Regions from separate parts of the Microcystis sp. M083S1 genome, predicted to be linked through region 1. Evidence: predicted binding sites of a transcription regulator. Region 1 holds the regulator's gene; the other holds the start of a gene.
The links. Region 1 encodes NtcA, which controls nitrogen genes in cyanobacteria. Its sites were predicted from a motif close to TTTGTANCNNNNGNTACAAA; they were not measured.

Region 1 (7,137 bases):
CAGAGAAGCCCTGAAATTTCTCCAACATCCCTACTATCGCCAAGCCTCAAGTTTAATTGATCCTAAGAAATTACCAAAACCTCCCCACAGTTCCATCCGTATCGCTAAACATAAGGATAATTTAGAGATTAATTTACCCCCAAAAATTAAGCTACCTTCCGATGCGCCTACTCTCTGGTCTTTGGCGATTTTCCTTACTATCACTGTCTTTATCTCCCCAATTATTACCTTTATTATAGCTCTGATTGGTTTTATTTTTTTGCGGGAGATGCAGTTAATTCTTACCCCTCAAGAAGTTTTAATTAAATATAAACTCTTCAATTTTATCTACCAAAAATTTGCTTTCAAAACTCAAGACTTATGGGGTATTTTTCTTCATAGCAATGGTACAGAAGCTAACTATCAGATTCGTCTGCGGACGGCTAAAAATTATTATCTTATCGGTCAGAATCTCCGCGAGGATGAATGTCTCTGGTTAGGACAGGAAATCCAAGATTGGTTAAATTTTATTAAATACAGTGTTTCTCATCAAGAGGAAGTGTAACCTGACACGGTATTATCTCCTGACTTGAAAGAGGGTGTAGGGTGTGGGGTGTGGGGTGTAGGGAAGGAAACCTCTTTCATCTGTGGGGGTGAAAATTTTTTCATCGGGACTGACTCCCCAAAAGGAGAACTTTGTACCTCACCATTAAGATAAATGAAAATCAATTCAAGAAATCTTGGGAATTAGTCGGTAGGCATTTTCCCTTTTTTAACCTTAATCTTGCAGAGATTACCCTATCTTGATAGAATAATAACTGATTTACATTTTCTTGGATACAGGACGGCAATTATTAAATCGGATTAGGAATTACAAAAAATCAGCCATGAAATGTTAGTTATTAGTGGAGAATAAAAATGATATCTGAAATTTACCAAAAAGTCAGCTTGTTAGTTTTGTATCAAGGGGTTTTTGATAATGCTATTGGCCAGGCATTTATTACCCTATTATCTACGGATAATATCGCCGATTTTCTAAAAGCATATGGTCAATGGTTTCAAGCTTTAGCATCTAAAAATATTAGTTGGAATGATTTTCTAGTCGAACAAATTTTATTAGATGACAATCCCTTTAGTCAACAGGTACAGAAAAAAAGTGTTTGGGAGTTACCCGAATCTTTAATTAATGGCGTGAAACAGGATTTATCTATCCTCCAATCTCTCTATAATTCTAGCATTTATAGCCTCAGCAATTCGACAATTTTTGAACGAATTAAATTTCTCAGTTTCCCCGCTTGGGAAGTGGACAATAAATTAGAAAGTTTTCTACATTCTGGTTTAGATTGGACGGAATTAGTCGAAGATCTAGCCGATTATTATCGCGAATGTGGTACAGGAATTTTTGCCCGTTATCAAGCTTTAAGGTGGCAAGAAAACCGATTACAAGGGATTACTCATCCCGATCCCGTGCAGATTCAAGAAATAGTCGGTTATGAAATGGCCAAGGAAACCTTGATTAAAAACACTGAGTTTTTATTGGCAGGTTATCCCGCTTTAAATGTCTTACTCTATGGCAGCCGTGGTTCGGGAAAATCTTCTCTAGTCAAGGGATTATTGCAAAAATATCATAGTCAGGGATTGCGCTTAATTGAAGTGGCAAAATCGCAATTAAAAGACCTACCATTAATTATTGAAATTCTGCGAGATTTACCACAGAAATTTATTATCTTTGTCGATGATTTATCCTTTGAAGAAGACGATGAAGCTTTTAAAGCTTTAAAGGTTGTTTTAGAGGGAAGCATCACCGCTAGACCGAAAAATGTCGTAGTTTATGCCACTTCTAATCGCCGACATTTAGTCAGAGAATTTTTCGCCGATCGACCACAACCAAAAGATAGTGATGAAGTGCATAATTGGGACACAGTACAAGAAAAATTATCCTTTAGTGATCGCTTTGGTTTAACCCTAACTTTTGAACCCGCTAATCAAGAAAAGTATTTGAAAATAGTGCGTCATTTAGCAAGTTTAGCTAAATTAGAAATTAGCCTAGAAGACCTAGAATTTCGTGCCAAACAATGGGCAACCCAACATAATGGGCGATCGGGAAGAACTGCTAGACAATTTATTGATTTTCTACAGGGGGAATTAGGATTAAACAGGTAGCATTAATTGTGTTATCATTAAATAAAAGAAGCTCTGATCTAGAAAAATGTTGACTTCATCGTCTCCCAAAACCCTCCGCTTAGAAGCATATCGTAATTTAGAAACTAGCGCAGAAACTAAACACGAATATCACGACGGGGAAATTATCGAGATGACAGGGGGAAGCATCAATCATAATAGTATTCTCATTAATCTTATTGTCCTGCTAAAATTAGCTTTAAGAGGAACTAATTATCGTCTTCAATCTAGCGATCTACGTCTATGGATACCCCAATATAATCGCGGTTTATACCCAGATTTAATGATCATTGCCGGGGAACCATTATTGAGTGATAATCGCAACGATGAAATTTTAAATCCCTGCCTAATTATCGAGGTTTTATCTCCTTCCACCTCTAGTTATGATCGGGGTGATAAATTTCGTTATTATCGTTCTATACCCCAATTAAACCAATATCTTCTCGTCAGTCAAGGGGAGATACTAATAGAATCCTATAGCAAAACCTCAGAGAATAATTGGTTACTGCAAGAATACACCCCAGCCAGGGGAATTATATCCCTAGATTCTTTAGGAATTAGCTTAAATCTTGCTGATATTTACGAAGGAATTGATTTTAATTGAGGAATAATTTATGAATGATAACCTTTTTTTCTGTGATCTAGGTTATAATCAGGAGGATTAAAAATTCTGTGACAGAGAAAATGCTAACTCGATCTCCTACCAAAACCCTCAGCTTAGAAGAATATCGTAATTTAGAAACCATAGCCGAGGTTAAACACGAATATCACGACGGAGAAATTATCGAGATGACAGGGGGAAGCATCAATCATAATCGACTGGTACGCAATTTAATTCGCTTGTTAGACAATGCTTTAAGGAAAACTATTTATGAAGTCTTTCCCAGTGATTTGCGACTATGGATACCCCAATATAATCGCGGTTTATACCCAGATTTAATGATCATTGCCGGGGAACCATTATTGAGTGATAATCGCAACGATGAAATTTTAAATCCCTGCCTAATTATAGAGGTTTTATCTCCTTCCACCTCTAGTTATGATCGGGGTGATAAATTTCGTTATTATCGTTCTATACCCCAATTAAACCAATATCTTCTCGTCAGTCAAGGGGAGATACTAATAGAATCCTATAGCAAAACATCAGACAATAATTGGTTACTGCAAGAATACACCCCAGCCAGGGGAATTATATCCCTAGATTCTTTAGGAATTAGCTTAAATCTTGTCGATATTTACGAAGGAGTTGATTTTAATCTCAAATCCTAACTTTAGCTATCTTTTAAGAAGACGTACTAAAAATAATTTTACCATCTTTTACCGCCACTAAACGCAAAGTTAAGGGGCCAGCCGTATTAGTTTTACTAGCAGCAATTGCCTCAAGTGTCTCGATAGAATTACCCGACTTTTTCACTTGACCAATAAAGTTAACTACCGTAGTTAATAACCCATCTTCCACTTGAATTGACCCTAAAACTCCCGCACTTCTAGCGCGAAATTGAGCCGAAGCTAAGAGTAAATCTAAACGCTTTTGTAGGTCTTCTTCCGTCATATTTTGGGGATCAATGGAAACGGCAGCGATTACCTGTTTCTCCTCAAAAACTCTTTGATTGGGAACCACATCAGCAAAGACACGAATCTCGCTTTCTCCTAAGACATAATTACCTGCGGAAAGGATTCTCACCACATATTCTTTACCGTCCTGTAATTGTTGACTTAACTGTTCTACCTGTGCTTTTGTGATCTTAACTAAACGCTGGTCAAAATTAGGCTGATTCGGTTGGGTGGCACGGATAGCATTTATATTCGCTTCTCGCAATAACTTATCAATAACAGCGACAATAGCTTGGGGATCAACAATACGAAAAGCTCCAAAAGATAACACCTGTCCGCGGAAAATAGCGATTTGTTTTTCCCGCAATTCTTGATAGGTTTGATAGTATTGTTCTAAAACTTCTACTTCCCGCTTAAGAAAAGCCATTTGGGTTTCTAAATCTTTTAATTTTCCCCCGCGCTGTTCCAAAGCTAAATTTTTATCCACAATCGATCGATCGAGTTCTCCAATACGTTGATCCCGGCGATCAATTTCTAGCTGTAGGGTTTTTTGTTGGGTTTCCAACTGTTGAAGTCGCGCTTGTCTGGTTGTTAATAACTTTTGTTGATTAGCTAACTCTTTATCTCTAACTTGAACTGTGGTTTGTAGTTGATTTATCTGACTAGAAAGAATTGATTTTTGTTGGGACAATTGATCCCGTTGACTGATTAACTGTGCCTTTTGATTAGTTAAAATAACTCGTTCATTATTTAAATTAGCCACTTCCTTACGAAACTTTTCCAACTGTCCCGAAACTAACCGCAAACGTTGACGAGAAGCTTGATAATTTTTGTTAAGAACCTCTAGACGTTTCTGCACGGCTATCTGTTCACTTTTAGCCGTTTTTAACGCTTTTTCCACCTGATTTTTTTGCTCGGTGGTTTTTCTTACCTGTCTTTCCAAATCCTTAATAGCAGCACGACGTTCATTTAACAGGCGATCCAGTTCAAAAACTCCTTGACGCAGGGATTTACTAGAAGCAAACAAGACAATTAAAGTGGAACCGGCGATCAAAATTCCCGTTACAATCGTCATCAAAGTTGCGGTTTGTTTCGGACGCAGATTAAATAAACGCATCCTTTTCTTACCGATACGGCTACCTATACGATCGCCAATCACCGCTATCAGACCACCTAAAACCACGATGGCCAAAACCAAAATATAAGCGCTAGTCATCCAGAATTTAAGTAAATTGTTGACTGAGAGCGACGGGATTATGGACGGTAATTTTCTTCTTGTAAATTGAGACCATTTCTTGATCCCGCAGCTCTCCCAATAAACGGGTGACAGTGACGCGGGTAGAACCGATCGCCTCTGCGATCGCTTGGTGAGACAATTTTAGGTCAACCCGGATACCATCGGTGGTGGGAACCCCAAAATCACGACAGAGAATCAATAAAAAACTGACCAAACGTGAACCCATATCCCGGTGAGCCAAGGTTTCGATCATCATTTCCGTTTGCAGAATCCGCGAGGACAACCCCTGCAGCATCAACATTGATAAATCGGGATTATTGCGGAGGGACCTTTCTACCTGATCGATCGGGGCCGAGAGTAATTCTACCGGAGTAAAAGCCACGGCATGATAAAAACGATCTGATCGCTGGCCGGTGAGTAAGGATAGCACACCAAAGACGCTATTTTCCCGCAGTAGAGCCACGGTAATTTCCTCTCCCGCTTCATAGACTCGCGATAACTTAACGGCTCCTTTCAGCAAAAAATAGACTCTTTCGGCGGGATCTCCCGGGAAAAAGATCGTTTTGCCACGCTCGAACAACTCCACCACCGGGGGGAAATTGCCGCTGCCGATTCGACGGAACACATCTGCTAGGGGTTTATCTTGTATTAATGATAAGTCCATCTCACATCCAAAAAAGGGGAAAATTGTTTTTATTATCCAACGAGTGTCACCTCTATTAAACACAACCGCTCGCTAAACTGGGAAAAGTTTTGGGCGCTTTTTGCCAGACAATGGGGGAGGGGTGATCATTGCTGCCCCGTTATCTGTATCCCTATTATACCGAATCTCGCTGGGGTCGGCTATTGGGGAGATTTTTGTAAGAGAAACGAGAACTATGTTAGATTTAACGGGAAAAAACGCCCTAGTGACGGGAATTGCCAATAATCGCTCGATCGCTTGGGGAATTGCCCAACAACTCCATCAAGCTGGTGCAAATATCGGTGTCACCTATCTCCCCGACGAAAAAGGCCGCTTTGAGAAAAAAGTGCGAGAATTGGCCGATGAACTTAATCCCGCTTTTTATGTCCCCTGCGATGTCCAAAATGACCAACAGGTAGAAGATACTTTCGCTACAGTGGCGGAAAAATGGGGCAAACTGGATATTTTGATTCACTGTCTCGCTTTTGCCGATAAAGAGGGTTTAACGGGCGATTTTACCGCCATCCCTCGGGAAGCTTTCACTAAATCCCTAGATATTAGCACTTTTTCCCTAACCCGTCTAGCTCGATCGGCTAAACCTTTGATGACGGAAGGGGGAAGTATTATCACTCTTACCTATCTCGGTGGTGTCAAGGTAATTCCTAACTATAATTTAATGGGGGTGGCAAAAGCTGGTTTAGAAATGAGTGTTCGCTATTTAGCCGCCGAATTAGGTGGTCAAAAGATCCGAGTTAATGGTATTTCTGCCGGTCCAATTCGCACCTTGGCATCTTCGGCCGTGGGGGGAATTCTTGATATGATCCATCATGTGGAAGAAATCGCTCCTTTACATCGCACGGTGACACAAATTGAGGTGGGAAATACGGCCGCTTTTTTAGCCAGTGATCTTGCTAGTGGTATTACCGGACAGATTATTTATGTAGATTCCGGTTACGAAATTATGGGAATGTAGTTTTAAGTAGGTAGGTGTTAAAAATCATCAGCACCCCCCTTATTAAGGGTAGTAGGGTTGATTCATGAATCAACCCTACAATGAATCAACCCTAGGATCAAGGAGGGATCAGCGCCCCCCTTATTAAGGGGGGATCAAGGGGGGATCAGCGCCCCCCTTATTAAGGGGGGATCAAGGGGGGATCAGCGCCCCCCTTATTAAGGGGGGATCAAGGAGGGATCAGCGCCCCCCTTATTAAGGGGGGATCAAGGGGGGATCAGCGCCCCCCTTATTAAGGGGGGATCAAGGGGGGATCAAAACCTTCTCAACAGGATTTAGTATAACTTTTGGATATGGATAAAGCTGGCATTTCTATTACTTCGCTTCAAATAATTTCCAAATCTCTTGAATAGAAATAAAGATACCGAGAACAGCAGCTAACAAAATAAGGATTTGACTATCCGAGCCAAGGCAATTCTGAAAATCTTCATCAGTTAACACTTTATGGACGACCTTAGACATTGCCAATACAGCCGATAAACTTAACCCAGA
Region 2 (4,995 bases), on a different contig from region 1:
AGCGGCCACCAGTGCGGAAATCCCAGAACTAATGTGAACAACGGTTCCACCGGCGAAATCCAGCGCCCCGGTGGCAGCCAACCAACCCTTACCCCAAACCCAGTGAGCTAGGGGAGAATAGATCAAGGTGGACCAAAGCAGTAAAAACCAAAAATAGGCTTTAAAGTTAACCCGTTCTACGATCGCCCCCGAAATTAAAGCCGGGGTGATGATGGCGAACATCATCTGATAGACCATAAACACTTGATGGGGAACGGTGGGTGCATAACCGATATTGTCAGGTGCGGCGGCGGTGACTCCGTTGAGAAAAATCCAATCCAGACCACCGATAAAAGCTTCAATCCCTTCACCAAAACCACTTTTACCCGGGGTGACATCAAAAGCGAGACTATAACCCCAAAGCACCCAAGTTACACCGATGACGCCCATGGCCACCAAGCTCATCATCATGGTGTTGAGGACGTTACGCGAACGTACTAAACCCCCATAAAAAAAAGCCAGTCCGGGGGTCATTAATAAAACTAAAGCCGACGAGATCAGCATCCAAGCGGTATCTCCAGCACTAATCGGATTGGGGGGAGCGGCGGCGATGGTTTCCGCAAAAACTGGGGCAACTCCGCAATTGAATCCCAGTCCCAGCAAAAGTATGGTTATTCCTACGATCTTTTTCATTGACGGTTGGTGCCTAGTAGCAAGATTAATTTTTTCTGTCCGGAAAGAGACAAAAAACCGAAAGAGAAAAGGTTTAGAAGGTAATTGTAGCCACCGATCGCATCGGGGCGAGGCCTTCTTCCTTTTCTCTTTAACTTTGTCGGGGATAGGTTAATCTATCTTTACAAGGTTTACCCTAACGAGTGCTAGGCGTTTCCATGTCAACACTGGAAGCATAATGGCCGCCGGTAACGATATCGGACTCCTTGACGAAACCGCTATAGGCTTCCATTCCGTGTTCACCCACATCCAAACCTTCCATTTCTTCTTCGGGAGTAACACGAATACCGAGGGTAGCCTTGAGGATTGTCCAAACAATACCACTAACAATCAGGGTAAATGCCCCTACTGCCACAATCCCGATAATTTGGTTAATAAACAGTTGGAATTGACCGGTGATTAAACCGGCATCTTTGTTGAAGATACCGACGGCTAAAGTTCCAAACACACCACAGACGAGGTGAACAGAAGTGGCACCCACGGGGTCATCAATTTTCAGGTTATCGAAGAAAGCCACCGAGTAAACCACGACTACACCGGCAATTAAACCGATGATTGCCGCCGACCAATAGGATACACCATCACAACCGGCAGTAACGGCTACTAAACCGGCCAGAATACCGTTAATAATCATCGAAAGGTCGGGTTTACCATCTTTCGCCCAAGCGGTAAAGGTAGCGGCAATGCCACCGGCGGCCCCGGCGAGGTTAGTGGTGACAGCGATATAGGGTACAGTTTCATTAACCGCTAAAGTAGAACCGGGGTTAAAACCGAACCAGCCAATCCAGAGAATTAAACAACCCAGGGTCGCGATGCTCATGTTATGGCCGGGTAAGGCACTGGTGCGACCGTTGATGTATTTGCCCATTCTCGGGCCGAGAATTGCCGCCCCGGTTAAGGCAGACCAGCCACCGACCGAGTGAACCACCGTCGAACCGGCGAAGTCTTTAAAACCAAGGTCAGCTAACCAACCGCCACCCCAAACCCAGTGACCGGTGATCGGGTACATGATACCGACGATAATTAAGCTAAAAACGAGGAAATCGACGAATTTAATCCGTTCTGCCACTGCCCCAGATACAATGGTTGCCGCCGTTCCCGCGAAAGCGACTTGGAACAGGAAGAACACTGAGGTGGGCAAAGAGGCAGGCATAACGTAGGTGGCGGGATCGCTACTGCTAAGGAACCAGCCTCCTGTACCGAAAAATTCGTTACTGACAGACCCAAACATCAGGGAGAAACCGATCGCCCAAAATGATATGGTGGAGAGGGCGAAAACGATCAGGTTTTTGGCCAGAACGTTAACGGCGTTTTTCTGGCGACAGAATCCCGTTTCTAGCATCGCAAAACCCGCGTTCATAAAGATCACGAGGATGGCGGCAATTAAAACCCAGATTGTATTGAGGGCGTTTTGCACATCTTCGGGGGTTAGGGGTTTCGCATCTTGGGCTTGTACGGCCGTGTTCCAAACCACAAAAATAATCGCAGACAAAGGAACACAGGCTAACCAGACAGGGTTAATTTTCGGTAATAAACCGACAAGTTCCCCAGATTTTCGAGCAATTCGTTTCATCGTTAATTCGTTTACTTTGTTGAGTTAGTAGGTCGATTCATTACTTTTGAAAATAATCACCGAGCAATTATGTCCGTTCAACCGCTAAATCCTAGGAACAGAGGTCAATCATTTCAGAAGACCAAACACCTAGGGATTTATCTTGATGTGTGAGTAGTCAATGTTTTTTGATCTTTGTTTTTTTTTATTTGAGATTTCTGTATCCTCTGATACGTTTCACTTTAAAATAATAGTAGTAGAGAAGTGATCAGTTATCAGCTTTTTAGCTATCAGCCATCAGCCGTCAGCTTTTTTTCCCCCGCTCCCTATCTCCCCTCTCCGGCGCTCCCCTCTCAGCCATCTCCCAATTCATAATTCATAATTTATAGTTCCCGCTCCCCATCTCCCCATCTCCCCATCACCCAATTCATAATTCATAATTCATAATTTATAATTCCCACTGATCACCGATAAAGTCTCCCCTCATTATGGAGAAATAAACCATGGCCCAGGCAACGGAATTCGATCGCACAATGATGCAAAGATGTCTAACCCTTGCTAGGCAAGCCTTGGGGCGGACTTCTCCTAATCCTTTGGTGGGTTCTGTGATCGTTCAAGAGGGGACAATTATCGGCGAAGGTTTTCACCCGGGGGCCGGACAACCCCATGCGGAAGTTTTCGCCCTGAGACAGGCAGCAGAAAAAGCGCGTGGTGCCACTTTATACGTCAATCTCGAACCCTGTAACCACTATGGACGTACTCCCCCCTGTAGCGAGGCAATTGTGCAAGCAGGCATTAAAAAAGTGGTGGTGGGGATGATCGATCCTAATCCCCTAGTGGCGGGGAAAGGCATTCAAAGATTAGCATCGGCAGGCATCGAGACGCTGGTGGGAGTGGAGGAGTCCGAATGTCTTCAACTCAATCAGGGTTTTATCCATCGCATCACCGCTAAAAAACCCTTCGGTATTCTCAAATATGCCATGACTCTCGATGGCAAAATTGCCGCTACTAGCGGTCATAGCACTTGGATTACTAGCCCCGCTTCTCGCCAAATCGTCCATCAATTGCGATCGGCCTGTGATGCGATTATCGTCGGCGGTAGCACTGTCCGTCAAGACAATCCCCACCTCACCACTCACGGCCTCTCTGATCATAATCCCCTGCGCGTGGTCATGACTCGATCGCTTGATTTACCCCCCTCCGCCCATCTTTGGGATACCAGTCAATTTCCCACCCTTGTCTATACACAAATTAATTCTAATGTCAAGCTTCAGCAACAATTATTAACAAAAGGCGTGGAAGTGATCGAACTCACCGAGGTGACACCCACTTTAGTGATGGAAAATCTTTATCAGAGGGGATTTTGTCAGGTTTTGTGGGAGTGCGGCGGCGGTTTAAGTGCAGCCGCAATCGCTGAGGGCATGGTACAAAAAATTATCGCTTTTATCGCGCCCAAAATCATCGGGGGAATCCAGGCACCTACTGCCGTGGGTGATTTAGGATTCCAGTTAATGAGTCAAGCTTTACAGCTAGAAAATGTCACGGTTAATTATCTCAATCCCGATATTTTGATTGAGGGATATCTGCCAAGTAAAAAGTAGAGCTACTGCAATTCCCCCTCAATCGGCAAATCTCAACCAACCGCTTGTAAAAGTCAAAAAGTCATCAATAACCGCGATTTTTGCGAGCGAGTTCTAGAAATCGCCCCGCTGCCGTTAAATCCCTTTATCGGTACGGTTATCACCCTAGAGGAAGTTGGGCAATCGCTCTGTGATCAATGGTGCCATTATCGAGCAAAATAAAAAAGTTAGAATAGTCAAACCCTTAGTGATTGAACGTATGACGGTACTCGAAAAAGGTAATATCACGATTCATACCGAGAATATCTTCCCTATTATCAAAAAATCCCTCTACACTGACCATGAAATTTTTCTGCGGGAATTGATATCCAATAGTGTTGATGCCATCTCGAAATTAAAAATGGCTTCCTTAGCAGGAGAAGCGAGAGGAGAAGTCCCCGAACCAGAAATTAATCTCGCCATCGATAAAGAAAATCGTACCCTATCAATTACCGATAATGGCATCGGGATGACGGGGGAAGAAATCAAGAAATATATTAACCAAGTTGCCTTTTCCAGTGCGGAAGAATTTATCAATAAATACCAAAAATCAGCCAACGATTTAATCGGTCATTTTGGCCTGGGTTTTTATTCGGCCTTTATGGTGGCTAAAAAAGTAGAAATTGATACTCTTTCCTATCAAGAAGGTGCCACCCCTGTCCATTGGTGCTGTGATGGTTCTCCGGAGTTTGAACTAACCGCTTCTTCCCGCAGCCAAATCGGCACCACTATCACCCTAACTTTAATGGATGAGGAAGGGGAATATTTAGAAGCTGCCCGCATTCGCCAGTTAGTCAAAACCTACTCGGATTTTATGCCCGTTCCCATTAAAATTGATGGGGAAGTGATTAATCAACAACGGGCTTTATGGAAAGAATCTCCTCAAAATCTGACGAAAGAAGACTACCTAGAATTCTATCGTTATCTCTATCCTTTCCAAGAAGAACCTTTACTCTGGGTACATCTGAATACCGATTATCCTTTCTTGCTCAATGGCATTCTTTATTTTCCCAAACTCAGACCAGATGTAGATGTCTCAAAAGGACAGTTAAAGTTATTCTGTAATCAGGTTTTTGTCAGCGATCATTGCGAGGAAATTATTCCCGATTTCCT

Region 2: a site for NtcA is predicted at 2,481-2,500, ahead of IM450_RS20055 (ammonium transporter). Genes of this name have one in related genera too.

What each region holds. Positions count from the first base shown of each region.
Region 1 is NZ_JADBTB010000210.1:12,372-19,508, reverse strand. It holds gene IM450_RS19360 (serine/threonine protein kinase) at 1-544, shown strand, start outside; gene IM450_RS19355 (ATP-binding protein) at 898-2,142, shown strand; gene IM450_RS19350 (Uma2 family endonuclease) at 2,189-2,764, shown strand; gene IM450_RS19345 (Uma2 family endonuclease) at 2,845-3,429, shown strand; gene IM450_RS19340 (DUF3084 domain-containing protein) at 3,443-4,930, opposite strand; gene ntcA (global nitrogen regulator NtcA) at 4,938-5,615, opposite strand; gene fabI (enoyl-ACP reductase FabI) at 5,830-6,606, shown strand; gene IM450_RS19325 (hypothetical protein) at 6,961-7,137, opposite strand, start outside.
Region 2 is NZ_JADBTB010000219.1:14,349-19,343, forward strand. It holds gene IM450_RS20050 (ammonium transporter) at 1-672, opposite strand, end outside; gene IM450_RS20055 (ammonium transporter) at 848-2,284, opposite strand; gene ribD (bifunctional diaminohydroxyphosphoribosylaminopyrimidine deaminase/5-amino-6-(5-phosphoribosylamino)uracil reductase RibD) at 2,767-3,864, shown strand; gene htpG (molecular chaperone HtpG) at 4,103-4,995, shown strand, end outside.